Linked DNA regions of Variovorax paradoxus. The protein of the gene in region 1 interacts with the protein of each later gene in a pairwise test. Links are inferred from orthologs where the notes say so. Each region holds a gene or a part of one and is shown on either strand. Other genes may lie near its edges.

What was found.
Region 2: the proteins of recO (region 1) and recR interact in binary tests that used the Escherichia coli proteins (3 or more experiments, as listed by UniProt). The link is inferred for Variovorax paradoxus from one-to-one orthologs.

The regions. Positions count from the first base shown.
Region 1 is NZ_LR743507.1:2,248,211-2,262,416, forward strand. Bases 11,337-14,206 are described here. They hold recO (DNA repair protein RecO), read left to right. Parts: upstream 11,337-12,321; coding sequence 12,322-13,092; downstream 13,093-14,206. Other genes in these bases: era (GTPase Era), read left to right, coding at 11,337-12,189; AACL56_RS10145 (pyridoxine 5'-phosphate synthase), read left to right, coding at 13,089-13,832; acpS (holo-ACP synthase), read left to right, coding at 13,846-14,206. Also shown: 3-oxoacyl-ACP reductase FabG, read left to right, coding at 1-541; acpP (acyl carrier protein), read left to right, coding at 640-879; fabF (beta-ketoacyl-ACP synthase II), read left to right, coding at 979-2,223; AACL56_RS10090 (hypothetical protein), read left to right, coding at 2,237-2,719; RNA polymerase sigma factor RpoE, read left to right, coding at 2,729-3,403; AACL56_RS10100 (sigma-E factor negative regulatory protein), read left to right, coding at 3,421-4,098; AACL56_RS10105 (MucB/RseB C-terminal domain-containing protein), read left to right, coding at 4,123-5,205; AACL56_RS10110 (DegQ family serine endoprotease), read left to right, coding at 5,306-6,787; lepA (translation elongation factor 4), read left to right, coding at 7,310-9,121; lepB (signal peptidase I), read left to right, coding at 9,129-10,094; AACL56_RS10125 (DUF4845 domain-containing protein), read left to right, coding at 10,129-10,497; rnc (ribonuclease III), read left to right, coding at 10,515-11,201; more of era, read left to right, coding at 11,209-11,336. UniProt on the Escherichia coli protein: Involved in DNA repair and RecF pathway recombination.
Region 2 is NZ_LR743507.1:3,760,717-3,774,876, reverse strand. The notes cover bases 1,086-3,909. They hold recR (recombination mediator RecR), read left to right. Parts: upstream 1,086-2,114; coding sequence 2,115-2,705; downstream 2,706-3,909. Other genes in these bases: AACL56_RS17295 (ABC transporter substrate-binding protein), read left to right, coding at 3,267-3,909; AACL56_RS17300 (MAPEG family protein), read left to right, coding at 2,722-3,114; AACL56_RS17310 (YbaB/EbfC family nucleoid-associated protein), read left to right, coding at 1,667-1,999; dnaX (DNA polymerase III subunit gamma/tau), read left to right, coding at 1,086-1,593. In the rest of the region: more of dnaX, read left to right, coding at 1-1,085; more of AACL56_RS17295, read left to right, coding at 3,910-4,304; AACL56_RS17290 (ABC transporter ATP-binding protein), read left to right, coding at 4,360-5,175; AACL56_RS17285 (ABC transporter permease), read left to right, coding at 5,175-6,011; AACL56_RS17280 (low temperature requirement protein A), read left to right, coding at 6,046-7,227; AACL56_RS17275 (transglycosylase SLT domain-containing protein), read right to left, coding at 7,273-8,877; gloB (hydroxyacylglutathione hydrolase), read right to left, coding at 8,874-9,653; AACL56_RS17265 (class I SAM-dependent methyltransferase), read left to right, coding at 9,652-10,422; rnhA (ribonuclease HI), read left to right, coding at 10,489-10,938; AACL56_RS17255 (helix-turn-helix domain-containing protein), read left to right, coding at 11,081-12,016; AACL56_RS17250 (hypothetical protein), read left to right, coding at 12,135-12,359; AACL56_RS17245 (amidase), read left to right, coding at 12,618-14,030. UniProt on the Escherichia coli protein: May play a role in DNA repair. It seems to be involved in an RecBC-independent recombinational process of DNA repair. It may act with RecF and RecO.

The DNA.
Region 1 (14,206 bases):
CGCCGTCGAAGCCCTGATCGACGAGATCGTGCAGGCCTATGGCGCGATCCACGTGCTGGTCAACAATGCCGGCATCACGCGCGACACGCTCGCCATGCGCATGAAGGACAGCGATTGGGATGCAGTACTCGACACCAATCTCAAAGCGGTCTTCTCGCTTTCGCGCGCAGTCATCCGCCCGATGATGAAGCAGCGCTATGGTCGCATCATCAGCATCACCAGCGTGGTGGGCGCCTCCGGCAATGCCGGCCAGGCCAACTACGCAGCTGCCAAGGCAGGCGTCGCAGGCATGACCCGCGCGTTGGCCCGTGAACTCGGCAGCCGCAACATCACCGTCAATTGCGTCGCACCCGGTTTCATCGAAACCGACATGACGGCCAGCCTCCCGGAAGCCCAGCAGCAGGCGCTGCTCCAGCAGATTCCTCTGGGGCATCTGGGCAAGCCAGCCGACATCGCGCATGCAGTGGCTTATCTCGCATCGCCCCAGGCGTCATACGTCACGGGGCAGGAGCTGCACGTCAACGGCGGCATGCACATGTAGCCGAAAGGCGCAATCTTTCCCGCACCGGGTGCACGGCAAATGCCACAATGCGCCCGGCTAAAATCCACCGATTACCTACAACCCTCAGAGGGAACCAAATGAGCGATATCGAAGCACGTGTCAAGAAAATCATCGCCGAGCAACTCGGCGTGGAAGAGTCCCAAGTGACGAACGAAAAGGCTTTCGTGGCCGACCTCGGCGCTGACTCGCTCGACACGGTCGAACTCGTGATGGCACTCGAAGACGAATTCGGCATCGAAATTCCCGACGAAGATGCCGAGAAGATCACCACGGTGCAAAACGCCGTCGACTACGCCACCAAGAATCAAAAGGCCTGACAGGCCAGCTGACAACATTGCAACTGCGGCCGGCGGCTTTTCTTTGAACCGCACGCGCCGGCAGGCAACTGTTCAGCGCTTCCAGAAAGGTTTGCCGGCATGACCAAACGCCGCGTCGTCGTGACCGGACTCGGTTGCATCGCTCCTGTCGGAAACACCGCATCCGAATCCTGGGCCAACCTGTTGGCCGGGAAGTCGGGCATTGCGAACATCACCGCGTTCGATGCAAGCGCCTTCGCCTGCAAGTTCGCCGGTGAGGTCAAAGGTTTCGACATCACCCAATACATTTCGGAGAAAGAAGCGCGTCACATGGACCGCTTCATTCATCTGGGCCTAGCCGCCGCCATCCAGGCTGTGCAGGACAGCGGATTGCCGACCGGCGAAGCGCTGTCTTATGAAGAAGCCGTGCGCATCGGATGCAACATCGGCTCGGGCATCGGCGGTCTGCCGATGATCGAACAGACGCACGGCGAACTGACTGCACGCGGCCCGCGCCGCGTGTCGCCGTTCTTCGTGCCGGCATCGATCATCAACATGATCTCCGGCCACGTGTCGATCAAGTACGGCTTCAAGGGCCCAAATATCGCCGTGGTCACTGCCTGCACCACCGGCCTTCACGCCATCGGCACGTCGGCACGCATGATCGAGTACGGCGATGCCGACGTGATGATTGCGGGCGGTGCCGAATCGACCATTTCCCCGCTCGGCATCGGCGGTTTCACCGCGCCTCGCGCGCTGAGCACGCGAAATGACGATCCCGCCACGGCCTCGCGTCCCTGGGACAAGGATCGTGACGGATTCGTGCTGGGCGAGGGCGCCGGCGTGCTGGTGCTCGAGGAATACGAGCATGCCAAGGCGCGCGGCGCGAAGATCTATGCTGAAGTTGCGGGCTTCGGCCTGACGGGCGATGCGTATCACATGACTGCACCTGACGTCGACGGCCCCCGCCGCTCGATGGCCATGGCACTGTCCAACGCCGGTGTCAACGCCGATCAGGTCCAGTACCTCAACGCACATGGCACTTCGACGCAGATCGGCGACGTCAACGAGACGAATGCGGTCAAGCTGGCGTTCGGCGACCATGCGAAGAAACTGGTGGTCAATTCGACGAAGTCGATGACCGGCCACTTGCTGGGCGGCGCGGGTGGTATCGAATCGGTGTTCACGGTGATGGCGCTGCACGAGCAGAAGAGCCCGCCTACCATCAACATCTTCAATCAGGATCCGGAGTGCGATCTCGACTACTGCGCCAACGAGGCGCGCGATCTGAAGATCGACGTCGCGGTCAAGAACAACTTCGGTTTCGGCGGCACCAACGGTACGCTGGTGTTCAAGCGCGCTTGAGCATTGCTCCTTCATGCACAGCGCGCCGTCGGTGACTTATCCGGTGGGGCGCTCGCGCGGCGCGACCCGCCTTCTCATTACCCTTTGGGCCTTGGGCGCCTGCAGCGCCGGTGCGTCCTGCTATTTGTTCGATAGCAATGGATGGCGCCAGCTGTTGCTGGTTCTAAGTGTTGCCTTCGCCGGTGCGGCAGCGGGCTTCGGCCTGCGCCGCGATGGTGCGGGAACCTTGCGCTTCGACGGTCTCTGTTGGTCGCTCGACGGGGCTGCGCCGACGCGCCCGGTGAATGCCGCGCGAGTACTGGTGGCCCTTGATTTTCAGTCATTGATGCTGCTGCGCCTGAGCGAGCCGGGCCGCGCGCGTCGCTGGGTCTGGGTCGAGCGGCGGGCAATGCCAGAACGCTGGCGCGACGTTCGTCGTGCGGTATATTCGCGCCCCCCTGCCGCAACGCACGGGGGTGACACCTGGCGCGCGACGGCACCTGCCGATGCGTCCTGAATTTTCCCGATGACCACTTCTCCGCCGCCCGTACCGCCGGATTCCGGCCTGACCGACGCGCCTGCTGGAGCGCCGCGTCCGGGCGAGGTCGACTTCCAACTGGTCCAGCGCACCGTCGCAGGCGACCAGAAGGCGTTCGAGCTGCTGGTGATCAAGTACCAGCGCCGTATTGAACGCCTGATCGGGCGGATGGTGCGCGATGTCGACCTGATCGAGGACATCGCGCAGGAAACCTTCATTCGCGCCTACCGCGCGCTGCATCAGTTCCGCGGCGAGGCGCAGTTCTATACCTGGCTCTATCGGATCGCCGTCAACACCGCCAAGAAGGCGCTGGTCGACATGAAGCGCGATCCGACCGTCTCCGAAGCTGCTCTGAGGCCGTCTTCTGAAGACGAGGATGAAACTTACCGTCCCGGAAACGAACCAACCACCGACGAAACCCCCGAATCGGTCATGGCGGCGAACGAAATCGCCAGCGCCGTCGAGGCTGCCATGGAAGCGCTGCCGGCTGAATTGCGGCAGGCGGTCACGCTGCGCGAAATCGAGGGCATGAGTTACGAAGAGATTGCCGAGGTCATGGATTGCCCCATCGGCACCGTGCGTTCGCGCATTTTCCGGGCGCGCGAGGCCATTTCGGCCAGGGTCAAGCCGCTGCTGGACAACCAGTCCGGCAAGCGTTGGTAAGTAAGCAGGTGAATGAAATGAATCAGACGATGACGGTTCGGGAACAGGTGTCCGCACTTGCGGATGGTCATTTGCAGGGCGAGACATTCGCTCAGGCCATCGAGGCGGTCTGCGCCGACGGCGAAGCGCGCGCGGCTTGGCAGGCGTTCCATGTGGCGGGCGATGTGTTGCGCTCGGGCTCGCATTCGCCGTGCAGTGACACCTCGGCGTTCCTTGCGCGTTTCCAGCAGCGGCTTGCCTCTGAGCCCGCACCACTGACTCCTGCGCCGGTACCGATGGCCGCGCCTGTCACGGTGCCGGTGCAGCGAAGGGTGGAGGCCGCCAACGAACCGGTGTTTCGCTGGAAGTTGGTGGCTGGGGCCGCGTCTCTGATGGCGGTGGCCGCCATCAGCTGGACACTGGTCGGCAACGGCTCGGCAGTGCCGCAAGCCGGTGGCCAGTTGGCCGCAGCTCCCTTGCAGCAGGTCCAGCCAGCCGTAAATTCGGTGTTGGCTTCGGTAGCCGTCAATGGTGAACAGCCCGCGGCCAACACGCTCACGCCGACGCGGGTGATTGTCGGCAATGGCAATCCGCAAGTGATGCTGCGTGATCCGCGGCTCGACCAGTTGCTCGAAGCGCACCAGCAAGCCGGCGGTGCATCGCAAATGCCTTCCGGTTTCCTGCGCAATGCCACCTTCGAGGGGCCCACGCGCTGAATGCGCGCCCCGCATTCCTCTGTAATGACCGTCAAGATGCCGATCTCCGCACGCGCCTGCGTGCTCGTGTTTGCTGCTTTTTGCCTTGCGCAGGCTGCCATCGCACAGAACCGTACGGGGGCCACGAACGCGAAGAGCGCGGCCGCGACGGCCCAGACGGACGAGCCGCCGGCAATGAGCGTGACCGAGTGGCTGCAGCGCATGCACGCTGGCGCTCGACAGCGCAACTACGTCGGCACCTTCGTCGTGTCGGCGCCGGGCGGCGATCTGTCGAGTGCGCGCATCTGGCACGTGCGCGACGGTGAGCACCAGATCGAGCGCATCGAGGCTTTGTCGGGGCCGCAGCGCTCGACGTTCCGTCGCAACAGCAACGTCATGACCTTCCTGCCCGAGGCGAAGGTCGTCAAGGTCGAGAAGCGCGAGAACCTCGATCTGTTTCCGAATCTGCCGGACAAGCCCGACTCGTCGATCGGCGACTTCTACGATGTCCGCGCCGTGGGCAAGGACCGTGTCGCGGGCTTCGACGCGGACGTGGTTCAACTGGTTCCGCACGACAGCCTGCGGTTCGGCTACCGTATCTGGAGCGAGCGGCGTTCCGGCCTCGTGGTGAAGCTGCAGACCATCGACAGCGATTCACGTGTGGTGGAGCAGTCGGCCTTCTCCGAGCTGCAGCTCGACGCGCCGGTCAAGGCCCAAGCTCTCTCGCAGATGATGGCCAACACTGCCGGCTATCGCATCGAGAAGCTCGAACTGGAGCGCAGCAACGCGCAGGATGAGGGCTGGACGCTCAATACGCCCGTTGCGGGCTTCAAGCCGCGCAGCTTCTTCCGCCGTCCGACCACGGCCAGCGATGCCAGCGGCAAGCCGAAGCCTGACGCGGCCACCGTCCAGTGGACCTTCTCCGACGGCCTGGCTTCTGTGTCGCTGTTCATCGAACGCTATGACGCAGCGCGCGCACCGCGCGACGGCGTGCTTACCATCGGCGCGACCAACGCCATCCGCCGCCAATTGCCCGCGCCAATGGGCGACTGGTGGCTGACGGCCGTGGGCGAGGTGCCGCAACAGACACTCAACGCCTTCGCGCAGAGCCTCGCACGCACGCGCTGACGTCAACGGAGCGCATTGGCTCCAAATTGCGCTGAACCAAGCGTCTGGTGCAGACTCATAGAACTGTTTTCCGCTGCTCTGTTCTTTTGAAAGAAAACCGATGATCTTCAAAGTCGAGGGACACAAGCTCCGTTCCGGCCTGCTGGCATTTGCGCTGGCCCTGACAGCGGGCGCCACCTTCATGCCTGTGGAGCCGGTGCATGCGCAGACGCGCACGCTGCCCGATTTCACTGACCTGGTCGACCAGGTCGGCCCGTCCGTCGTCAACATCCGCACCGTCGAGAAAGTCGCGCAGCGCGGCAACAACGGCGAGATGGATGAAGAAATGCAGGAGTTCTTCCGCCGCTTCTTCGGCCAGCCGGCGCCGGGTCAGCCGCGCCAGGGGCCGAGCCCCAGGCGGCCCCAGCAGCCGCAGGAGGAGGAGCGCCCGCGCGGTGTGGGTTCCGGCTTCATCCTTACACCCGACGGCTACGTCATGACCAATGCGCACGTGGTCGAGGACGCCTCCGAGGTGCTGGTCACGCTGCCCGACAAGCGCGAGTTCAAGGCCAAGATCGTCGGCGCCGACAAGCGCACCGACGTGGCTGTCGTGAAGATCGATGCCACCGGCCTGCCCGCGGTGAAGGTCGGCGACATTTCCAAGCTGCGCGTCGGTGAATGGGTGATGGCCATCGGTTCGCCGTTCGGCCTCGAGAACACCGTCACGGCCGGCATCGTGAGCGCCAAGCAGCGCGACACTGGCGAGTACCTGCCGTTCATCCAGACGGACGTGGCCATCAATCCAGGCAACTCGGGTGGCCCGCTGATCAACATGCGCGGCGAAGTGGTGGGCATCAACAGTCAGATCTACTCGCGCTCGGGCGGCTTCATGGGCATCTCGTTCTCGATTCCGATCGACGAGGCGATTCGTGTGAGCGATCAACTGCGCACCTCGGGCCGCGTCTCACGCGGTCGCATCGGTGTGCAGATCGACCAGGTCACCAAGGACGTGGCCGAGGCCATCGGCCTCGGCAAGGCGCAGGGCGCGCTGGTGCGCGGCGTGGAGGCGGGCTCGCCAGGCGAGAAGGCCGGCGTGGAGCCGGGTGATGTCATCACGAAGTTCGATGGCAAGGCGATCGAGAAACCGAGCGACCTGCCGCGCCTGGTGGGTAACACCAAGCCGGGCACCAAGAGCACGTTGACGGTGTTTCGGCGCGGCGCATCGCGCGACCTGAACGTGACCATCGCCGAGATCGAACCCGACAAGCCCGCCAAGCGCGCGAGCGATCGCGACGAGCCGGCGCCCAAGCCGTCTGCTTCCGCGGCCGCCAAGTCGCTGGGCCTGGCCGTGAGCGATCTCACCGACGCTCAGAAGAAGGAACTCAAGCTCAAGGGTGGCGTGAAGGTCGATTCAGCCAATGAAGCAGCAGCGCGCGCCGGTCTGCGCGAGGGCGACATCATCCTTGCCGTGGGCAATGCCGAGGTGGCGAACACCCGTGAATTCGAGTCCGCCGTCGGCAAGGCCGACAAGAGCAAGTCGCTCAGCGTGCTGTTCCGGCGCGGTGACTGGGCTCAATACGCCCTGATTCGGCCTGCACGCTGATCCGGCGTTGGCGTCAAGTGGCCCCACCCGGCAGTCGGGTTTGGGGCCATTTTTTCGAGGTGTTTACGACGTTCCGTTCTTGCTCATCAAAAAAATCTTACATGCAAGCGCAGTCGATTTTAGTTAGTGATGACTGACTTAAAGGCGGGCTAAGGACGGATTTCGGTAGAATAGCGGCCTTGCGGCGGCCGAGCAGCGCATAAAGAGCGCACTGGCCTTCACGATGCGAGATGTCAGCCAGCAGTCCACCGGTGCTCCACAGATCGCCCACAAGTTGTTCATTGACTGCTCCACCGATCCTGTTGATAACCTGTTCACATCTTTGATGTTGTGGACCTGCAACGACCCCTTTGGACCCTGTTCCCGGATGTACGTGCCTCCCTTTTTGCCTACAATGAAGTTCCAACTACTGCAGTTGCCATTGCTTGTTGGTTCAGGGCGCGTCTCCAGAAGACGCGCCCTTTTTTCTTGCCTGTCGCCCTCTGCGCGCGAGCCAATTCAAGTACTTAAGCGTTCCCGTTGATGAATCACATCAGAAATTTCTCGATCATTGCGCACATTGATCATGGCAAGTCGACGCTCGCAGACCGTTTGATCCAACGTTGCGGGGGCCTCGCGGAACGCGAGATGGAAGCGCAGGTGCTCGACTCGATGGACATCGAAAAAGAGCGTGGGATAACCATCAAGGCGCAGACCGCCGCGCTGCACTACAAGGCACGCGACGGGCAGGTCTACAACCTCAATCTGATCGACACGCCGGGCCACGTCGACTTCTCGTATGAAGTGAGTCGTTCGCTGTCTGCCTGCGAAGGCGCGCTGCTCGTCGTCGACGCATCGCAAGGTGTCGAAGCGCAGACGGTGGCCAACTGCTACACCGCGCTCGACCTCGGAGTCGAGGTGGTCCCGGTGCTCAACAAGATCGACTTGCCCAACGCGGATCTCGACAACGCACGCACCGAGATCGAAGACGTGATCGGCATCGACGCGACCGACGCGATTCCCTGTTCTGCGAAGACGGGTGTCGGCATCGATGACATCCTCGAGGCCATCGTCGCTCGCATGCCCGCGCCGCGCGGCAATCCGGACGGCCCGCTGCGCGCGATGATCGTCGACAGCTGGTTCGACCCGTACGTCGGTGTCGTCATGCTGGTGCGCGTGGTCGACGGCCGGCTCATGAAGGGCGATCGCATCAAGATGATGGCTTCGGGCGCGATGTACAACGCCGACAACGTCGGCGTCTTCACGCCCGCCAACGAGCCGCGCGCTTCGCTCGAAGCGGGCGAGGTGGGCTACATCATCGCGGGCATCAAGGAACTGCAGGCCGCGAAGGTCGGCGACACGGTCACGCTGATCAAGGCCGGCACCGGCGGTGCCGCAGCCACGGCGACCGAGGCGCTGCCCGGCTTCAAGGAAATCCAGCCGCAGGTGTTCGCAGGCCTGTACCCGACCGAAGCGAGCGAGTACGACTCGCTGCGCGACGCGCTCGAGAAACTCAAGCTCAACGATTCGTCGCTGCGCTACGAGCCCGAAGTGAGCCAGGCGCTCGGCTTCGGCTTCCGTTGCGGCTTCCTCGGCCTGCTGCACATGGAGATCGTGCAGGAGCGGCTGGAGCGCGAGTTCGACCAGGATCTGATCACGACCGCGCCCAGCGTGGTCTACCAGGTGGTCAAGAACGACGGCGAAGTCATCATGGTGGAGAACCCCTCCAAGATGCCCGATGTGGGCAAGATGGCGGAGATCCGCGAGCCGATCGTCACCGTGCACCTGTACATGCCGCAGGAATACGTCGGCGCCGTCATGACGCTGGCCAACCAGAAGCGTGGCGTGCAGATGAACATGGCCTACCATGGCCGCCAGGTCATGCTGACCTACGAGATGCCCCTCGGCGAGATCGTGCTCGACTTCTTCGACAAGCTGAAGTCGGTGAGCCGCGGATACGCCTCGATGGACTACGAGTTCAAGGAATACCGCGCCTCCGACGTGGTGAAGGTCGACATCCTGCTGAACGGCGAGAAGGTCGATGCACTCTCGATCATCGTCCACCGCACCCAGTCGCAGTACCGTGGGCGGGCCGTGGTCTCGAAGATGCGCGAGATCATTTCGCGGCAGATGTTCGACGTGGCGATCCAGGCCGCCATCGGGGTCAACATCATCGCGCGTGAGACAATCAAGGCCCTTCGCAAGAACGTCCTGGCGAAGTGCTACGGCGGCGACATCACCCGCAAGAAGAAGCTGCTCGAGAAGCAGAAGGCGGGCAAGAAAAGAATGAAGCAGATCGGTTCCGTCGAGGTCCCGCAAGAGGCCTTCCTCGCGATTCTGCAAGTCGAAGACTGATCAAAAAATGGCATTCATCACCTCCCTGGTCCTTGCGGCTTTCGCCGGCTATGTCGGCGCCTGGTATTTCGGCGCGATCGAAGGCAACTTCGCTCTCCTGCTGTTCGTGGCCACGGTGATCACCGGCCTCTACTGGGTGGCCGAGCGCTTCATCTTCCTGCCCCGGCGTGAACGCGCCGCAGCGGCGCTGGAGACGTCGCTGGCCGAGCGCAACGCGCGCCTGGCAGGGCAGGGCATCAACCAGGTCGACACAGCGGATGCGAAGGCCAGCGAGCGCTTGCTGATGCAGCCCTGGTGGCTCGACTGGACCGCAGGCCTGTTCCCGGTGATCCTGGTGGTGTTCCTGCTGCGCTCGTTCCTGTACGAGCCCTTCAAGATTCCGTCGGGTTCGATGATGCCCACGCTGCTGACCGGCGACCTGATCCTGGTCAACAAGTTCACCTATGGCCTGCGCCTGCCGGTCATCAACACCAAGATCACCACAGGCACGCCGCTGGCCCGTGGGGACGTGGTGGTGTTCCGCTACCCGCCCAAGCCGAGCATGGACTACATCAAGCGCGTCGTCGGCATTCCAGGCGACGAGGTGGCCTACCTGAACAAGAAGCTCACGATCAACGGCCAGCCGGTGTCGAAGCAACCTGCGGCCGACTATCTCGACAGCGAATCGATGCGCCTGCTCAAGCAGTACGACGAAGACCTCGCCGGCAAGAAGCACAAGATCCTGAACGACGATGCAGCGCCCTCGTTCGTGCCGGGCGCCAGCGACTTCCCCGGCCGCGAAAACTGCCGCTACTCGGTCGAAGGCGTGGTGTGCAAGGTGCCCGCCGGCAGCTATTTCATGATGGGCGACAACCGCGATAATTCGGCCGACTCGCGTTTCTGGGGTTTTGTTCCGGACAGCAACATCGTGGGCAGGGCCTTCTTTGTCTGGATGAACTTCGGCGATCTGGGTCGCATCGGTCCGTTCCAATAAGCATTCATCAGCATCGTTCGAGGGGTAAGAGGGCATGAGAACACATCGGTCCGTGCGCAGCAGCGCTGCGCGGCAACGGGGCATTTCGTTCGTCGGCTTGGTGTTCGTGGCGGCCGTGCTCGGCTGCCTGGGCGTGGTCATCGCGCAGGTCGTTCCGACGTTGATCGAATGGCAGGCGATCGACAAGGCCGTCAACAAGGCCAAGGAAGGCACCACCGTGCCCGAAGTTCGCGCCATCTTCGATCGCGCGCAGTCGATCGACGACTTCAAGTCTGTCAGCGGCAAGGACCTCGACATCAAGAAGGTCGGCGACAAGGTGGTCGTGTCGTATTCGTACGAGCGTGAGATCCCGTTGTTCGGCCCGGCGTACCTGACCCTCAAATACAAGGGCGAATCCCGCTGAACGCGGCGCTTAAAAAGGTGGACGGCAGCCTCGTCGCGCTGCAGGCGCGTCTCCAGCACACCTTCTCCGACCCGCGGCTGCTCCAGCTCGCGCTCACTCACCGCAGCTTCTCAGCCGACCACAACGAACGCCTCGAATTCCTGGGCGACTCGGTGCTGAACCTGGCGGTCTCGCACCTGCTGTACCTGCGGCTGTCGGCTTTGCCCGAAGGCGACCTCTCGCGCGTGCGGGCCAACCTCGTCAAGCAGGACACGCTGCACCGCCTGGCGGTGGGACTGGCCTTGTCGCCGCTGCTGAAGCTCGGCGAGGGCGAGGCGCGCTCGGGCGGGCCGAACCGGCCGTCGATCCTGGCCGACGCGCTCGAGGCGCTGATCGGCGCGGTGTACCTGGACGCCGGCTTCGCCGCTGCACAGGCGCTGGTGCACAGGCTCTACGAGTCGGTCGAGATCAACCCGCGCATGGAAGCCGCGGCCAAGGACCCGAAGACCGAATTGCAGGAATGGTTGCAGGGTCACAAAATGAAGCTGCCGGTGTACCGCGTGGCCGCCACACTGGGTGCTGCGCACAAGCAGACTTTCGATGTCGAGTGCGAGGTGCCCGAACTGGGGTTTCGCGAACGCGGCATCGGCGGCTCGCGCCGCGCCGGCGAGCAGGCGGCGGCCGCCGCCATGTTGATCCGGCTCAAGGCACGCGGCGCCGCGTGAAATCACAATGAACGATGCTATCAATCCCGTAGCGGGACCCGAAGACGCCGCAGGCGGTCCGGCCGCCACCGGCCCCCGACACTGCGGCCTCATCGCCATCGTCGGCAAGCCGAATGTCGGCAAGTCGACGCTGCTCAATGCCCTGGTCGGGCAGAAGATCAGCATCACCTCGCGCAAGGCGCAGACCACGCGGCACCGCATTACCGGCATGCGCACGCTGGGCACGCCGGAGGGCGGCGGAACGCAGTTCGTGTTTGTCGATACGCCGGGTTTCCAGACCCTGCATGCCAACGCGCTGAACAAGTCGCTCAACAAGACAGTGCAGGGCGCGGTCGGCGACGTCGACCTGATCCTGTTCGTGGTCGAGGCCGGCAGCTTCACGCAAGCCGACGAGCGCGTGCTCAAGCTGCTCGGCAAGGGCATCCCGACGGTGCTGCTGGCCAACAAGCTGGACAACGTGCACCGCCGCGGCGACATCGCGCCCTGGCTGCAGGACATGCAGAAGAAGCACGAGTTCGCCGAGTTCGTGCCGATGTCGGCCAAGAACCCGAAGGATGTCGAGCGCCTCTTCGGCATCTGCGAAAAGTACCTGCCCGAGCAACCCTGGTTCTACGACGAGGACGAGCTCACCGACCGCAGCGAGAAGTTCCTTGCCGGCGAGCTGGTGCGCGAGAAGCTCTTCCGCCTCACCGGTGACGAGCTGCCCTACACCTCGACCGTCGTCATCGACAAGTTCGAGGAGGAGCCGCCGCAGAAGAAGGGCCAGAAGCGCCTGCTGCGCATCGCCGCCACCATCGTGGTCGAGCGCGACGGCCACAAGGCCATGGTGATCGGCGACAAGGGCGAGCGCATCAAGCGCATCGGCATGGAGACCCGCGTCGAACTCGAGAAGCTGGCCGACGCCAAGGTGTTCCTCGAATTGTGGGTGAAGGTTCGCTCGGGCTGGGCCGACGACGAGGCACGCGTACGCTCCTTCGGCTACGAATAACAGGCAAACCTCGAGGCTTGCCCGCTTCGCGCAGCCGCCAACCTCCTTGCAGCGGGCAACACCAGCGGCCCTGCAAAGCCGGTCCGGCAGCCTCTGCCGGTTTCAAGCCTCGATGCTCGATCGCTCACTGACATGGCCACCCACCGCGTTTCGCACGAGCCTGCTTACGTCCTCCACCGCTACGACTGGAGCGAGTCGAGCCTGATCCTCGAAGTCTTCACCCGGCACCACGGGCGCATCGCGCTCGTGGCCAAGGGCGCGAAGCGGCCGAGTTCCAATTTCCGCCCGGTGCTGCTGCCGCTGCAGCCGCTGCAGCTCAACTACGGCGGCGACGCGGAGATCCGCACCCTCAAGGGCGCCGAATGGATGGGCGGCCATGTGATGCCGACCGGCGAGGCGCTGCTGTCGGGCTACTACGTCAACGAACTGCTGCTGCGCCTGCTGGCGCGCGACGACGCGCACGAGGCCCTGTTCGACGCCTACGCCGGGGTGGTGCAGGTGCTGGCGGGCGAGCACGCGGGCGCGCAGGCGGCCACCCACGCCGCCGCGTTGCGGGCCTTCGAGCTGCTCCTGCTGCGTGCGGTGGGCCTGCTGCCGGCCCTCGACCTCCAGACGCTCACGCTGGAGCCGCTCGATGCCGACGCGCGCTACATCCTGGTGCCGGAGGCCGGCCTCCGTCATGCCGCCGACGATGAGGCCGCGCTGCCCGGCGCCGCCTGGCAGGCGCTGCAGGACGTGCTCGACGACCGCGCGCCTTTCACCGCCACGCTGCGCGAGATCGCCACCATGAGCGCCGGCAGCAACAGTGCCCTGCGCAACCAGCTGCGCGCACTGCTCAACTACCATTGCGGCGTGTCCACGCTGCGTACGCGGCAAATGATGAGAGATCTGCAAGCACTATGAGCACCGCCCTGTCCGTCAATCTCAACAAGGTCGCCCTGGTGCGCAACACGCGCCACCTGGGCATCCCGAGCGTGGTGAAGGCCGCGCAGGCCTGCCTGGCCGCCGGCGCGCAGGGCATCACCGTGCATCCGCGTCCCGACGCCCGCCACATCCGCGCGCACGACGTGAACGACCTGTCGGCGCTGCTCGCCAAGGACTGGCCGGGCGTCGAATTCAACATCGAGGGCAATCCGTTCCAGAACCTGATGGACTTCGTGCGTGCGCTGAAGCCGCACCAGGCCACGTTCGTGCCCGACAGCGAAACCCAGTCGACCAGCGACCACGGTTGGACCTTCCCCGATGACGCCGAGCGCCTGCGCCCGCTGATTGCCGAAGCCAAGGCGCTGGGCGTGCGCGTGAGCCTGTTCATGGACCCGATCCCCGAAATGATGGCCGCCGTCAAGGCGGCCGGTGCCGACCGTGTCGAGCTCTACACCGAGGGCTACGCCGCCTCCCGCGGCACGCCGGACGAACAGGCCGTGCTGGCGCGCTACGCCGAGACGGCGCGCGCCGCGCTGGATGCCGGCCTGGGCGTCAACGCAGGCCACGACCTGAGCCGCGACAACCTGAGCGCCTTCCTGCGCGCCGTGCCGGGCGTGCAGGAGGTCTCGATCGGCCACGCCTTCGTGGCCGACGCGCTGGAGCTCGGCTACGCTGCCGCCACGCGCGACTACCTGCGCTGCATCGGCGACGCGCAATGAACGCCGGCGCCGCATGATCTACGGCATTGGCACCGACATCTGCGACCTGCGCCGGATCGCGGCAACCTTCGAGCGACAGGGCGAACGCTTTGCGCGCAAGGTGCTGAGCGACGCCGAGTTCAAGGTCTGGCAGGCCCGCAGTGCGCGCTGGCCCAAGCGCGGGCTGAGCTACCTCGCCACCCGCTTCTCTGCCAAGGAGGCTTTCAGCAAGGCCATCGGCATGGGCATGCGCATGCCGATGAGCTGGCGCCTGTGCGAGATCGCCAACCTGCGCAGCGGCAAGCCCGTCATCGTGCTGCACGGCGAGCTCAAGGAGTGGTTCGAGGCGCAGGGCCTCACGGCCCATGTGACCGTGACCGACGAAACCGAATACG
Region 2 (14,160 bases), 1.5 Mb from region 1 along the record:
AACCGCGGCGTCGACGAGGTGCAATCGCTGCTCGAGCAGGCGGTCTACAAGCCGGTGCAGGGACGCTTCAAGGTCTTCATGATCGACGAAGTGCACATGCTCACGAACACCGCGTTCAACGCGATGCTCAAGACGCTCGAGGAGCCGCCGGAGTACCTCAAGTTCGTGTTGGCCACGACCGATCCGCAGAAGGTGCCTGTGACGGTGCTTTCGCGCTGCCTGCAGTTCAACCTGCGGCCGATGGCACCCGAGACGGTGCTCGAGCACCTCACGGCAGTGCTGCAGGCCGAACAGGTGCCCGCGGAGTCGCAAGCATTGCGCCTGCTGGCACGTGCGGCCCGCGGCTCGATGCGCGACGCGCTGTCGCTCACCGACCAGGCCATCGCCTTCGGCAACGGCGAATTGGTCGAAGCGGGGGTCCGGCAGATGCTCGGCAGCGTCGATCGCGGCCATGTGTTCCGCCTCATCGAGGCACTCGCGCAAGGCGACGGCAAGACGGTCGTCGAGACATCGGAGGCGCTGCGCGTCGACGGCATGTCCGCGGCGTCCACCCTCGAGGAAATGACAGCGGTGCTGCAAGCCATGGCGGTGCTGCAGGCCGTGCCATCGCGTGCCGAGTCGGCCGATGCCGCCACCGATCCCGACGGGGCCGACACTGCGCGTCTCGCTGCGCTGATGCCGGCCGACGAGACGCAACTGCTCTACAGCCTGTGCCTGCACGGCCGCGGCGAACTGGGCCTGGCGCCCGATGAATACGCCGCACTGACGATGGTGCTGCTGCGGCTGCTGGCGTTCAAGCCCTCCAACGCGGCTGCTTCGACGGCTTCCACGGAAAAAAAAACTCTGAATGAAGCTGCGGCTGTGCCGCAGCATGCGCCCGAGCGTGCCGCACCGCCGCCGCCGGTGCCCCGGCCTCCTGCGACGCCGGCTCCGATCGCCGCCACATCGCCGCCAGTAGCAACGCCGCCCGTCGCAACGCATTCACCCGTCGAAGTGCCGCCGGTTGCTGCGCCTGTTCCCTCCGTCGCGCCGGTTCCGGCCGGCCACCGCCTCGCAGTGGTCGACGAGCCGCGCCACGCCGATCCGCGTGCGGCAGCGCAGGATGCACCTGCCAAGGTCGTCGGCGTGCCGATCCGTGTCCAGCCGCCTCCCGGCGCGCGCGACGAACCAAGCGCCGACAGGCCACGCCCCTTCACCCCCATTCCGGCCAGCGAAGACGGCGACTTCTGGTACGCCACCGTCACGCAGCTGGTCGCGGCCGAGGCGATCACTGCGCTCGCGCGCGAACTGGCGCTGCAGTCGCAGCTCGTCGGGCGCGACACCGACCAATGGATGCTGCGCATCGAGCGCGAGACACTCAACCAGCCGTCGAGCCGCGAAAAACTCACCCTGGCGCTCGGCGCCATCGGGCACAGCGTGAAGCTGGCCATCGAGATCGGCGGCGTGGTCGACAGCCCTGCGCGACGCAACAAGCAGGCCGCCGAGGAGCGCCAGCGCGTGGCCGAAGAGGCCATCCTGAGCGACCCCGAGGTGCAGGCGCTGATGCGCGACTTCGACGCGAAGATCGTCCCCGGTTCGCTGAAGCCCGTCTGAGCGCTTCGACGGCGGCTCCCGACTCTCTTATCCTTCCCTTTTTCAACCCATCTCAACCGACCAGGACCACACGATGTTCAACAAAGGACAACTCGCCGGCCTCATGAAGCAGGCGCAGGCAATGCAGGACAACCTCAAGAAGGCCCAGGAAGAACTGGCGCACATCGAGGTCGAAGGCGAGTCCGGTGCCGGCCTCGTCAAGGTCGTCATGACCTGCAAGCACGACGTCAAGCGCATCACCATCGACCCCAGCCTGCTGGCAGACGACAAGGACATGCTCGAGGATCTGGTGGCCGCAGCCTTCAACGCCGCAGTGCGCAAGGCAGAGGAAACCAGCGAGCAGAAGATGGGCAAGCTCACCGCCGGCATGCCCGGCCTGCCGCCCGGCATGAAACTGCCGTTCTGAATGACCCTCTCCAGGGCTTGTCCAGTTCGCGCGATCGCCGGCGTTCGCGCCGGGCGCAGCACCTGCGGTCCGGCGAAGCCGGTTGCGCGGTGCCATGGCGAAAGGCGCGGCTGACATGGCGGACGCCAGTTCACTCGACGCTCTCGTCGACGCGCTGCGTCGCCTGCCGGGTGTGGGTGTCAAGTCGGCCTCGCGCATGGCTTTCCACCTGCTGCAGCACGACCGTGACGGAGCGCAGCTGCTTGCGCGCGCGCTGCAGCAGGCGGCGGGCAACGTGCGCCATTGCGAACTCTGCAACACCTTCACCGAGGCGCCGATCTGCAGCGTCTGCATGGACTCTCGCCGTGACGTGACCAAGCTCTGCGTGGTCGAGACACCGGCGGACCAGGCCGCGCTCGAGCGCACCGGGGCGTTTCGCGGCTACTACTTCGTGCTGATGGGCAAGCTGAGTCCACTCGATGGCATCGGACCCAACGACATCGGCCTGCAGAAGCTCTTCAACCGCGCACTCGACGGCACCGTGACGGAGGTGATCCTTGCCACCAACTTCACCGCCGAGGGCGAAGCCACCGCGCACGTGATCGGCGAAGGACTCAAGCAGCGCGGCCTGGTCGTCACGCGCCTTGCGCGCGGCGTGCCTGCAGGCAGCGAACTCGAATACGTCGATCTCGGCACCATCGCGCACGCGCTGGTCGATCGCCGCTGACAAAGCTCCATCACCCATGACCTTCTCGCTGCTCACCGTCGCCTACTGGTGCGTTTTCGTTGCCTGCGGCCTGCCTTATCTCGCGGCATGGGCCGCCAAGGCCGGCAGCTTCGGCCCGCGCGACAACGAACATCCGCGCGACTGGGCCGCGAAGCAGAGCGGCTGGCGCGCGCGTGCCAACAGTGCGCAGGCCAACAGCTTCGAAGGCCTGCCGTTCTTCATCGGCGCGGTGGTCATCGCACACCAGCTCGGCGCATCGCAGTCGCGTCTCGACATGCTCGCCGTGGCCTACGTGGTGCTGCGCGCGATCTACATCGCGGTCTACATCAAGGGCATCGGCAGCGTACGCAGCGCCGTATGGGCTCTCGCTTTTCTGGTCAACGTCGCGATACTTTTTCTGGCGCGCTGACCCTTGGGCGAAGGCTTCTCGGAGAGGCCTTCGTGTTTACGTAAAAACCCGCACGGGATGACCCCGATGCAGCGGTGTGGTGTGCCCCCTAAGCTCGATTCCGTCCACAGGATTCACAGAGCCCACGGGCACAGTTTCAGGCACACCGTTTCATGCTTCATCGCCGCACCCTCATTTCCGCTTCCGCCGTCGCTGCCGCAACCATCGCGCTGCCGCGTGTCTTTGCGCAACAGGCAAAGCTGGAGAAGACGAAGATCTCCATCGCGGTCGGCGGCAAGGCGGCGTTCTACTACCTCCCTCTCACGATCTCCGAGCAGCTCGGCTACTTCAAGGCCGAAGGGCTCGACGTCGAAATCTCCGACTTCGCAGGCGGTGCGCGCGCGCTGCAGGCGGTGGTCGGCGGCTCGGCCGATGTGTGCTCGGGCGCCTACGAGCACACCATCAACCTGCAGGCCAAGAACCAGTTCTTCCAGGCCTTCGTGCTGCAGGGGCGCGCGCCGCAGATCGCGGTGGGCGTGTCGACCAAGAACATGGCAGGCTACACCGGCATCGCCGACCTCAAGGGCAAGAAGATCGGCGTCTCGGCGCCGGGCTCGTCGACCAACATGGTGGCCAACCTCGTGCTGTCGCGCGGCGGCCTGAAGGCGAGCGATGTGAGCTTCATCGGCGTGGGTGTCGCGGCGGGCGCGCTCACTGCGTTGCGCTCGGGCCAGATCGACGCCATCAGCAACACCGACCCGGTGATGACGATGCTCGAACAGAAGGGCGACGTGAAGATCATCAGCGACACGCGCACGCTCAAGGGCACGCAGCAGGTGTTCGGCGGCACCATGCCGGCCGCCTGCCTGTATGCGTCGAGCGAGTTCATCCAGAAGAATCCCAACACCTGCCAGGCGCTGGCCAATGCCATCGTGCACGGCCTGAAGTGGCTGCAGACGGCCGGCCCCGGCGACATCATCAAGACCGTGCCCGAAACCTACCTGCTCGGCGACCGCGCGCTGTACCTCGCGTCGTTCGACAAGGTGCGCGAATCGATCGCCACCGACGGCCTCGTGCCGGCCGACGGCCCGAAGACCGCACTCACCGCGATCTCGAGTTTCGATCCCAGCGTGAAGGCCGACAAGATCGACCTCGCCAAGACGTACACCAACGATTTTGCCCGGCGCGCGAAAGACAGGTTCAAAGCCTGATTCCGAACGTCCCCGCGACCCGGCCTCGGCCGGGTTTTTTCTGCCCCGTCCGACGATGCACGACCACGCACTCGAATTCATTTCCATCAGCTGCACGTTCCGGTCGAAGGACGACCCCGGCCAGCGCTACACGGCGGTGGCCGACACCACGCTGCGCATCGGGGCAGGGGAGTTCGTCTCGGTCGTCGGTCCCACCGGCTGCGGCAAGTCGACGCTGCTGAACGTGGGAGCGGGACTGCTGGAGCCGTCGTCGGGCACGGTGAAGGTGTTCGGCCAGACGCTCTCTGGCATCAACACGCGCGCCGGCTACATGTTCCAGACGGAGGCGCTCATGCCCTGGCGCAGCGCCGTCGACAACGTGATGGTGGGTCTGCAGTACCGCGGCGTGCCCGATGCGCAGGCACGCGAGCAGGCCGAAGCCTGGCTGTCGCGCGTGGGCCTCGCGGGCTTCGGCGACCGCTACCCGCACCAGCTCTCCGGCGGCATGCGCAAGCGCGTGGCGCTGGCACAGACGCTGGTGCTCGACCCCGACATCATCCTCATGGACGAGCCTTTCAGCGCGCTCGACATCCAGACGCGACAGCTGATGGAGAACGAAGTGCTCGACCTCTGGAGCGCGAAGAAGAAGGCGGTGCTCTTCATCACGCACGACCTCGACGAGGCCATTGCCATGAGCGACCGCGTGGTGGTGCTGTCGGCCGGGCCGGCCACGCATCCCATCGGCGAGTTCGCGATCGACCTCCCGCGCCCGCGCGACGTGGCCGAGGTGCGCACGCAACCGCGCTTCGTCGAGCTGCACACCCAGATCTGGGAGGTGCTGCGCGACGAAGTGCTCAAGGGCTATGCGCAGCAACTGAAGAAGGCCGCGTGATGACCCGTCCCGGACTCAACGAACGCAACGCCCGGTTCTGGCAACTGGCGCTGCTGGTGGTGATCCTGGTGGCGTGGCACCTCGCTTCGCGCAACCAGCAGTTCGCTTTCTTCCTCGGCGAGCCGGTCCAGGTGGCGGGCCGCATCTGGAGCTGGTTCCTGCCGTTCGAGGTGCCCGCCAACGCGCTCTTTCCGGAAGGGCTCAAGGGCAACGCGGACATCTACACGCACCTGGGCACGACGCTGCTGGAGACGGTGCTGGCCTTCGGCATCGGCACGGTGCTCGGGCTCGCCTGCGGGCTCTGGCTGGCGCTCGCGCCAACTGCGAGCCTGATCCTCGACCCGTACATCAAGGCCGCCAACTCGATGCCGCGTGTGATCCTCGCGCCGATCTTCGCGCTGTGGTTCGGCCTGGGCATCTGGAGCAAGGTGGCGCTGGCGGTCACGCTGGTGTTCTTCATCGTGTTCTTCAACGTCTACCAGGGCGTGCGCGAGGTGAGCCCGGTGGTGCTGGCCAACGCGAAGATGCTCGGCGCCAACCAGCGCCAGCTGCTGCGCACCGTGTACCTGCCGAGCGCCACGAGCTGGGTGTTCTCGAGCCTGCACACGTCGGTGGGCCTGGCCTTCGTGGGCGCGGTGGTGGGCGAATACCTGGGCTCCGCGCGCGGCGTGGGCTACCTGATCCTGCAGGCCGAGGGCACCTTCGACGTCAACACCGTGTTCGCGGGGATCGTGGTGCTCACCGCGTTCGCGCTGGTGCTCGACGGCATCGTGGGCGTGGTCGAGCGGCGCCTCATGAAGTGGCAGCCGAGGAGCGGCGAAACCGAGAAGCTGTAGCGCACGCCGTTGCAACCATCCACGGGGGAGACCGATGAGCCACGAACACAAGCGCGCCACGACCTTGCGCTCGCGCGACGAGGCGGCCAGGGTCTCGAACGAAGAGCTGTTCTTCGACCTGGTCTACGCGTTCTCCGTCACCCAGCTGTCCCACTACCTGCTGGACCACCTCACGCTGTCGGGCGCGCTCCAGACGCTGGTGATGTGGTTCGCGGTGTGGCTGGGCTGGCAGTACACGGCCTGGACCACCAACTGGTTCAACCCCGGCACGCTGCGCGTTCGCGGCGTGCTCTTCGCGATCATGCTGCTGGCCATGGTGATGGCCTCCGCCTTGCCGGGAGCCTTCGCGGAACGCGGCCTGGTGTTCGCGCTGTGCTTCGTCGGCATCCAGGCGGGGCGCACCTTCTGCATGCTGGTGGCGATCGGCCCGAACGACCCGCTCACGCCGAACTTCCGCCGCCTGCTCGCCTGGAACTGCGTGGCCGGCGCATTCTGGATCGCCGGGGGTCTTGCCGAAGGGCAGGTGCGCCTGGCGCTGTGGTTCGCCGGCGTGCTGTGCGAATACATCGCGCCGATGGTGGGCCTGCGCTTTCCGGGCCTGGGGCGTTCGTCGACCCGTGAATGGACGATCGACGGCGGGCATCTCGCCGAGCGCTGCCAGCTGTTCGTGATCGTGGCGCTGGGCGAATCGGTGCTGGCCACCGGGATCGCCTTTGGCCATCACGTCGAATGGCATGCCGTCGACCTGTTCGCGCTGCTGGTGGGCTTTGCCGGCAGCCTGGCGATGTGGTGGATGTACTTCGACACCAGCGCGAAGGAAGCCACCCACGTCATCGAGCATGCCGCGGACCCGGGAGCCGTCGGCGCCAGGTTTCACTACACGCACGTGATCCTGGTGGCGGGCATCATCGTCTGCGCGGTGGCGGACGAGCTCACCATCGGCGAAGGCTCGCACCATGCCGAACTCAAGTACCTGGGCGCGCTCATCGGCGGGCCGGCGCTGTACCTCTTCGGCAATGCGCTGTTCAAGCGCGTGGTGCGCGGCTTCACGCCGCAATCGCACCTCTACGGGCTGGGCCTGCTGGCGGTGCTTGCCGTGTTCGCGTCGCACCTCACGGTGATGGTGGTGGGAGCGCTGACCACGGTCATCATGGTTGCCGTGGCAGCGCTCGAGGCCGTGGTGCGCCGCAGGGCGCAAGCCGCCTCGGCGCATTGAAAGAAGACGCGCCGGGACGTTGCCCGGATCAGCGCTTCTCCCGGATCAGCGCTTCTTCTTCGACGGCGTGCCGCCGCGCTTCTCGCGCACGATCTGCTGCTTGCTGCTCGCGGGCACCTTGGCAACGTTGGAGCCCCTGGGCGCTGCGGCCCTCGACGGCGCTGCGCCGCGCTTCGATGACGCCACCGTGTGCGCCACGGGGCGGATGCCGCTGCCCACGCGGGCCGCTGAGCTTGCGCGAATCGGCAGGTAGACCACCACGCTGTAGCCGCGCTTGAACGCATGGTTGGTGTTGACGTCGTTCCACTCGGCCACGGCGGAGGGCTTGAGGTTGTAGCGCCGTGCGATGGTGGCCACGCTGTCGGCGCGGCCGGCCTTCACGGTGGTGCGGCGCGTGACGATCTCGGGCTGGAAGGCCAGGTGGCCTTCGTCGGCCACCACGGCGGCCACGTCTTCCTTCACGCGCGCACCGCGCGGCACGATCAGCGTGGAGCCAGCCTTGATCAGCATGCGCGGCGGCACGTTGTTGAGCGCCCGCAGGTCGTTCTCGCTCATGCCCGAGCGTTGCGCAGCGTCGGCCACCGTCATCGTGCTGGGCACGACCCAGGCGGTCCAGCTGGCGTACTGGCCTTGCGAGTAGGCGTCGAAGTTGCGCTGGAACACGGCCGCGTTGTCCCATGGCAGCAGGATCTGCGGCGTGCCGGCGGCCAGCAGCACCGGCTTGTGCGCGGCGGGATTGAGCGCGCGGAAGTCTTCCAGCCGCACGTCGGCCAGCTTGGCGGCAAGTTCGACGTCGAGGTCGCGCGTGAGCGTGACCGTCTGGAAGTACGGGTGGTTGGCGATCACCGGCAGCTCGGTGTTGAAGGCCTGCGGATTGGCCACGATGTTCTTCACGGCCTGCAGCTTGGGCACGTACAGGCGCGTCTCGGCCGGCATGGTGAGGTCGCTGTAGGTGGTGGGCAGACCCAGGCGCTGGTTCTTCGCGATGGCGCGGCTCACGCTGCCTTCGCCCCAGTTGTAGGCGGCCAGCGCCAGTTGCCAGTCGCCGAACATGCCGTAGAGCTTCTGCAGGTAGTCGAGCGCGGCGCGGGTCGAGGCGACCACGTCGCGGCGGTCGTCGCGGAAGATGTTCTGCTTCAGGTCGAAGTCGGTGCCGGTGGCCGGCATGAACTGCCACATGCCCGCCGCACGCGCGCTGGACACGGCCTGCGGGTTGAACGCGCTCTCGATGTACGGCAGCAGCGCGAGTTCGGTCGGCATGTTGCGGCGCTCGAGTTCCTCGACGATGTGGAAGATGTACTTGTCCGAGCGCGCCGTCATGCGCTGGATGTAGTCGGGCCGGCTCGAATACCACTGCTCGCGGTCGCGCACCAGGTCGCTGTCGAGGTTGGGCATCTTGAAGCCGCGTCGGATGCGGTCCCACATGTCGACCGGCGGTGCGAGGGTGACGACGCTCGTCGAGCGGGCCTGTCCATTGGCGAGCGGGGAGAGGGCATCACGCGGATAGACCGGTGCCGCGTTGCCGGCGACCCTGGCGCCGGTGCCGCCGGCCTGGGATGACGAAGAAGGGGAGGAGCTGTTGGTGTTCGTGCCCGCGCAGCCCGCGAGCACCAGTGAACCTGCGAGGCAGGTGGCAGCGAAAAATTTCATCGGAAGTCGTTTTTCCATTGGCGCAGTGCGGCGAACACGTCGGCATCGGCTGCATCGGCAGCCAGCTCGGCGTGGGCACGCACCGCTCTAAGGACAGTGGCTTCGCGGCTGCGAAGAAAAGGGTTGATCTGGCGTTCGATGGCCAGTTGCGACGGCAGCGTGGGCTGCCCCTGCGCGCGCAGGCTTTCGCAGCGCGCGTTGTACTGAGTCAGTTCGCCGTTGCCCGGTTCCACCGCGAGGGCGAAACGCAGGTTAGCAAGTGTGTATTCGTGGGCGCAGCAGACACGCGAGTCGCCAGGCAGCGCGGAGAGTGCGTCGAGCGACGACAGCATCTGCGCCGGCGTGCCTTCGAACAGCCGGCCGCAGCCGCCGGAGAACAGCGTGTCGCCACAGAAGAGAAGCGGCGCCTGTGAGGGCGCCGCGGGAAGGAAGTAGGCAATGTGGCCAGCCGTGTGGCCCGGCACGTCGATGACCTGGAAGCGCAGTCCCAGCGCCTCTGCCACGTCGCCATGCGACAGCGGGGTGAAGGGCTCGGGGATGCGTTCGCGCGCAGGGCCCCAGACCCTGGCACCGGTGGCCGCGTGCAATGCCGCCACGCCGCCCGTGTGATCCGCATGGTGGTGCGTGACTAGAATCGCGGCCAGCTGCAGCTTGTGGCGCGCCAGCGCGTCGAACACCGGCTGGGCATCGCCCGGATCCACCACGATGGCGTGGCGCCCGTCGTGCAGCATCCAGATGTAGTTGTCGGCGAAGGCGGGCAGCGGAACAAGGGTCATGAGCGGTCAAATTATAGGTTTGCATGATTGGTTCGCGACCCCTCCGGGCCGCTACCTGCTGGCTTGGGAGCAAGCCCAGTTCGACCAGGCGGTGGCCGACGTGTTCGGCTATCACGCACTGCAGCTGGGCGCCGCCGAGGTCGACGGCCTGCGCACCAACCGCATGCCGCACCGCTGGCTGGCCCTCGACGATCCGATGCGCCCCGGCAAGGCGACGCTGCTGGCCGACTTCGCGGCCCTGCCATTCGCCGCCAACAGCCTCGACCTCGTGGTGCTGCCCCATGCACTCGAACTCAGTCCCGATCCGCATGCCACGCTGCGCGAGGTCGAGCGGGTACTGGTGCCCGAGGGGCGCGTGGTGATCTGCGGGCTCAACCCGGCCAGCCTCTGGGGCATGCGGCAGCGGCGCGCCCACCTCTACCGCCGCCTGGGCGTCGGCGACCTGTACCTGCCCGAAGGCGGCGAGTTCATCGGCTACTGGCGCATGCGCGACTGGCTGCGCCTGCTGAGTTTCGAGGTGGAGTCGGGCCGTTTCGGCATCTACCGCCCGGCGGTTCGCAGCGAGGCCTGGCTGGAGCGCGCGCGATGGATGGACGCCGCCGGCGAGCGCTGGTGGCCGATCTTCGGCGCGGCCTACTTCCTGGTGGCGGTGAAGCGCGTTCGCGGCATGCGGCTGCTGAGCGCCGACTGGCGCCGCACCGGCGCCCGCGCCACGGCGCCCGTGCCGATCGCCGGCAAGGTGCATCGCAACGAGCGCGGCGAACTCTGAGCGTGCGCCCGGGGCCGCCCCGATGCATCGACAATCGCCCGATCGAATGAAGAAGGAAAAGTCAGTTTGACCGAAGTCGTGATCTACACCGATGGCGCGTGCAAGGGCAACCCCGGCCCCGGCGGCTGGGGCGCCTGGCTCAAGTCGGGCCCCACCGAGAAGGAACTGTTCGGCGGTGAACTCAACACCACCAACAACCGCATGGAGCTCACCGCCGTCATCGAAGGCCTGGGTGCGCTGAAGCGGCCCTGCAAGGTGCTGCTCTACCTCGACAGCCAGTATGTGCGCATGGGCATCACCGAATGGATTCGGGGATGGAAGGCGAAGGGCTGGGTCACGTCCACCAAGCAGCCCGTGAAGAACGTCGAGCTCTGGCAGCGGCTCGACAAGCTGGTGAGCGAGGGCGGCCACCAGATCGAATGGCGCTGGGTCAAGGGCCACTCGGGCGACCCGGGCAACGAGCGCGCCGACATGCTGGCCAACAAGGGCGTGGACAAGGCGCTCGGGCGGCTCTGACCGGCCCCGGGGCGGCTCGTCCCCGGGTCAAACCCCTGCGCAAGGGGCATGGATGTTGCTAGAGTGATCTTCGGCGCGATCGAGCGCCACCGGTCGGTTTTGGGCGGTTCCGCCCCGCAGCCATTCACTCAATCGCAGCACCATGAACCTCGACTACTCCACCGACGCGGTCGACCCCAGCCAGCGCTTCGACTACTGGAGCGGCGTGGTCTGCGGGCACTTCATTCCCACCCGGACCATGGTGCCCGATCGCTCGCATTTCAACGCGCGCTTCTCGGTGCGTTCCATCGGCAACCTCACGCTCGCCGAGATGTCTTCGCCGCGCTGCCTGTGGGAGCGCGATGCCCAGCACCTGCGCAGCGGCCCCAATGAAGACTTCATGCTCAGCCTGATGGTCTCGGGCCAGGGCGTGCTGTCGCAGTCGGGGCGAAGCGTGGTGCAGCGCAACGGCGACATCGTGCTGTACGACGCCGCGCGGCCCTTCACTTTCGACCTCGCGCCCGAGTCGGCGCTGCTGGTGCGCATTCCGCGTAAGCAGCTGCTGTGCCGCGTCCCCGACGCGCACCAACTCACAGCCATGCACCTGGCCGACGGCCATCCCGTGGCCCGGCTGCTGGGCACCATGATCCGCGAGGCGGTGGCGCTCGAGCTGTCGGGGCTCGACGGCATGCAGGCCAGCCTGGCGAGTTCCCTGCTCGACATGCTCTCCACCGTGCTGCAGGTACAGACGGCGGGCACCGATGCGGGGCGTTCCGCGCACGGCGTGCTGTTCCAGAAGACGCGCGACTACATCGCCGCGCACCTGGACGACTGCGAGCTCGACGTCGAGCAGATCGCCCGCGCGCAGAACGTTTCGGCCCGCACGCTGGCGCGGGTGTTCGCCGAACAAGGCACCACGCCGATCCAGTGGCTGTGGCGCCAGCGGCTCGAGGCCAGCCACCGCGCGCTGATGGAAGGGCGCGTGCGGCAGGTCACGCAGGCGGCGTTCCAGCACGGCTTCAGCGACATGTCGCACTTCTGCAGGGTCTTCAAGAAAGCATACGGCGTGACGCCGCAGACGCTGCTGCGCCGGCACTGAGCCCGCACGGAACCGTGCGCGTCTGGCGGTTCCAGTCCATCGGATTGGCTCTGGCAGCCAAGCCCTCGTTGCCGTCGCTCCCTATCGTGAAGCCAACCCTTCACGCATGGAGACGACGATGCAAACCCCACCCCCCGCCGACCGGCCCGATGTCGCGGCGCTGGCCCGCGCGGCCGCACTGAACCTTGGCGCCGATCGCCTCGCGGCGGTCGAGCCGATCCTGTCCGCCTGGATCGCCGCCGCCAACGAACTCAGCCGCAAGATGAGCGATCCCGCGCACCAGGCGCTGATGCCCGTGACCGTCTTCGTGCACGCGCATGAACAGCCGGAGGACGCGGCATGAGCGCCGCGCCGGGCCGCTCCCAAGCAAGCTCGCACCGCAGCGCGAAGCGCGGAGGTCTTCCAATGAGCGCCGCGCCGGGCCGCCCCAAGCAAGCTCGCACCGCAGCGCGAAGCGCGGAGGTCTTCCAATGAGCGCCGCGCCGGGCCGCCCCAAGCAAGCTGCGCACCGCAGCGCGAAGCGCGGAGGTCTTTCAATGAGCGCCGCGCCGGGCCGCCCCAAGCAAGCTCGCACCGCAGCGCGAAGCGCGGAGGCACTTCGATGAGCGAACTTCTCGAACTCACGCTTTCGCAGGCAGCGCGCCTGGTGCGCGAGCGCAAGGTGTCGCCGGTCGAACTGGTCGGGGCTTCGCTTGCGCGCATCCGACAGCACGACGGTGTGCTCAAGTCCTTCATCACCGTGTTCGAGGAGCAGGCGATGCAGGTGGCGCGCGCGGCCGAGCTGCTGTCGGGGGCGGGCCACGAACTCGGCCCGCTGCAGGGCGTCCCGATCGCGCTGAAGGACAACATCGCCGTGCGCGGCACGCGCACCACGGCCGGCAGCAAGGTGCTCGCCGACTGGCTGCCCGAGGTCGACGCCACCGTCGCCACGCGGCTGCGGCAGGCGGGTGCCGTGTTCATCGGCAAGACCAACATGCACGAATTCGCCTGGGGCGGCACCTCGGCCAACCCGCACTACGGCGCGGTGTGCAACCCATGGGACACGGACCGCTTTCCCGCGGGCTCCAGCGGCGGTTCGGCCGTGGCGGTGGCGGCGCGTTTGTGCTTCGGTGCCATCGGCACGGACACGGGCGGTTCGATCCGCCTGCCCTCGGCGGTCAACGGCATCGTCGGCCTGCGCCCGACCTACGGCCGCGTGAGCAACCATGGCGTGGTGCCGCTCGCCTGGAGCATGGACACGGTCGGCCCCATGACGCGCACGGTGGAAGACTGCGCGCTCATGTTCGGCGCGATCGCCGGCTTCGACGCCAAGGACGCCGGCAGCGCACAACGTGCCACCGACGACTGCCTGAAGGACCTGGCCGACGGCTGCAGGCAACTGCGCATCGGCGTGGTGCCGGGCTACTTCTTCGAGCACCTGCAGACTCCCGTGCACGACGCGGTGAAGGAAGCGCTGGCCACCTTCGTCGACCTGGGTGCGCAACTGGTGGACGTCGACATCCGGAACATCCACGGCAACATCTCGGCCCAGCTCACCATCGAGTCGGCCGAGCCCAGCACCTACCACCAGCGCACCTTGCGCGATCGGCCGCAGTACTACGGCGACGACGTGCGCACGCTCCTGGAGACGGGCGAATTGCTGCTGGCCACCCACTATCTGCAGGCCCAGCGCTACCGCGCCTTGCTGCGCGCCGAATTCCTCGATGCCTTCCGCAGCGTCGACGTCTTCGTCTGCCCCTCGCTGCCGTTCGCGGCCACGCCGCTGGGCGAGACCACGGTGGAGATCGTGCCGGGCCAGCCCGAGGACATGCTCTCGGCCATCATGCAATTCACGGGCGTGGCCAGCCTCACGGGGCTGCCTTCGCTGAACGTCCCCTGCGGCTTCGACCCCGACGGGCTGCCCATCGGCATGCAGCTCATCGGCCGACCCTTCGCGGAGGCGACGCTGCTGCGTGCGGGGCATGCCTTCCAGCTTGCGACCGCCTTTCACCGTCGAGCGCCTGTGCTGCGCTGAAAGCCACCGGCTGACCGAACCAGCACATCGCGATGGCACTGTGAGCAAAGCGCCGGCGGCGGCCGGCCGATAACTTCGGTATCTGTGTCCAACGCGCTTCCAGAGCCATTCTCTTCACAACGAACGGAGT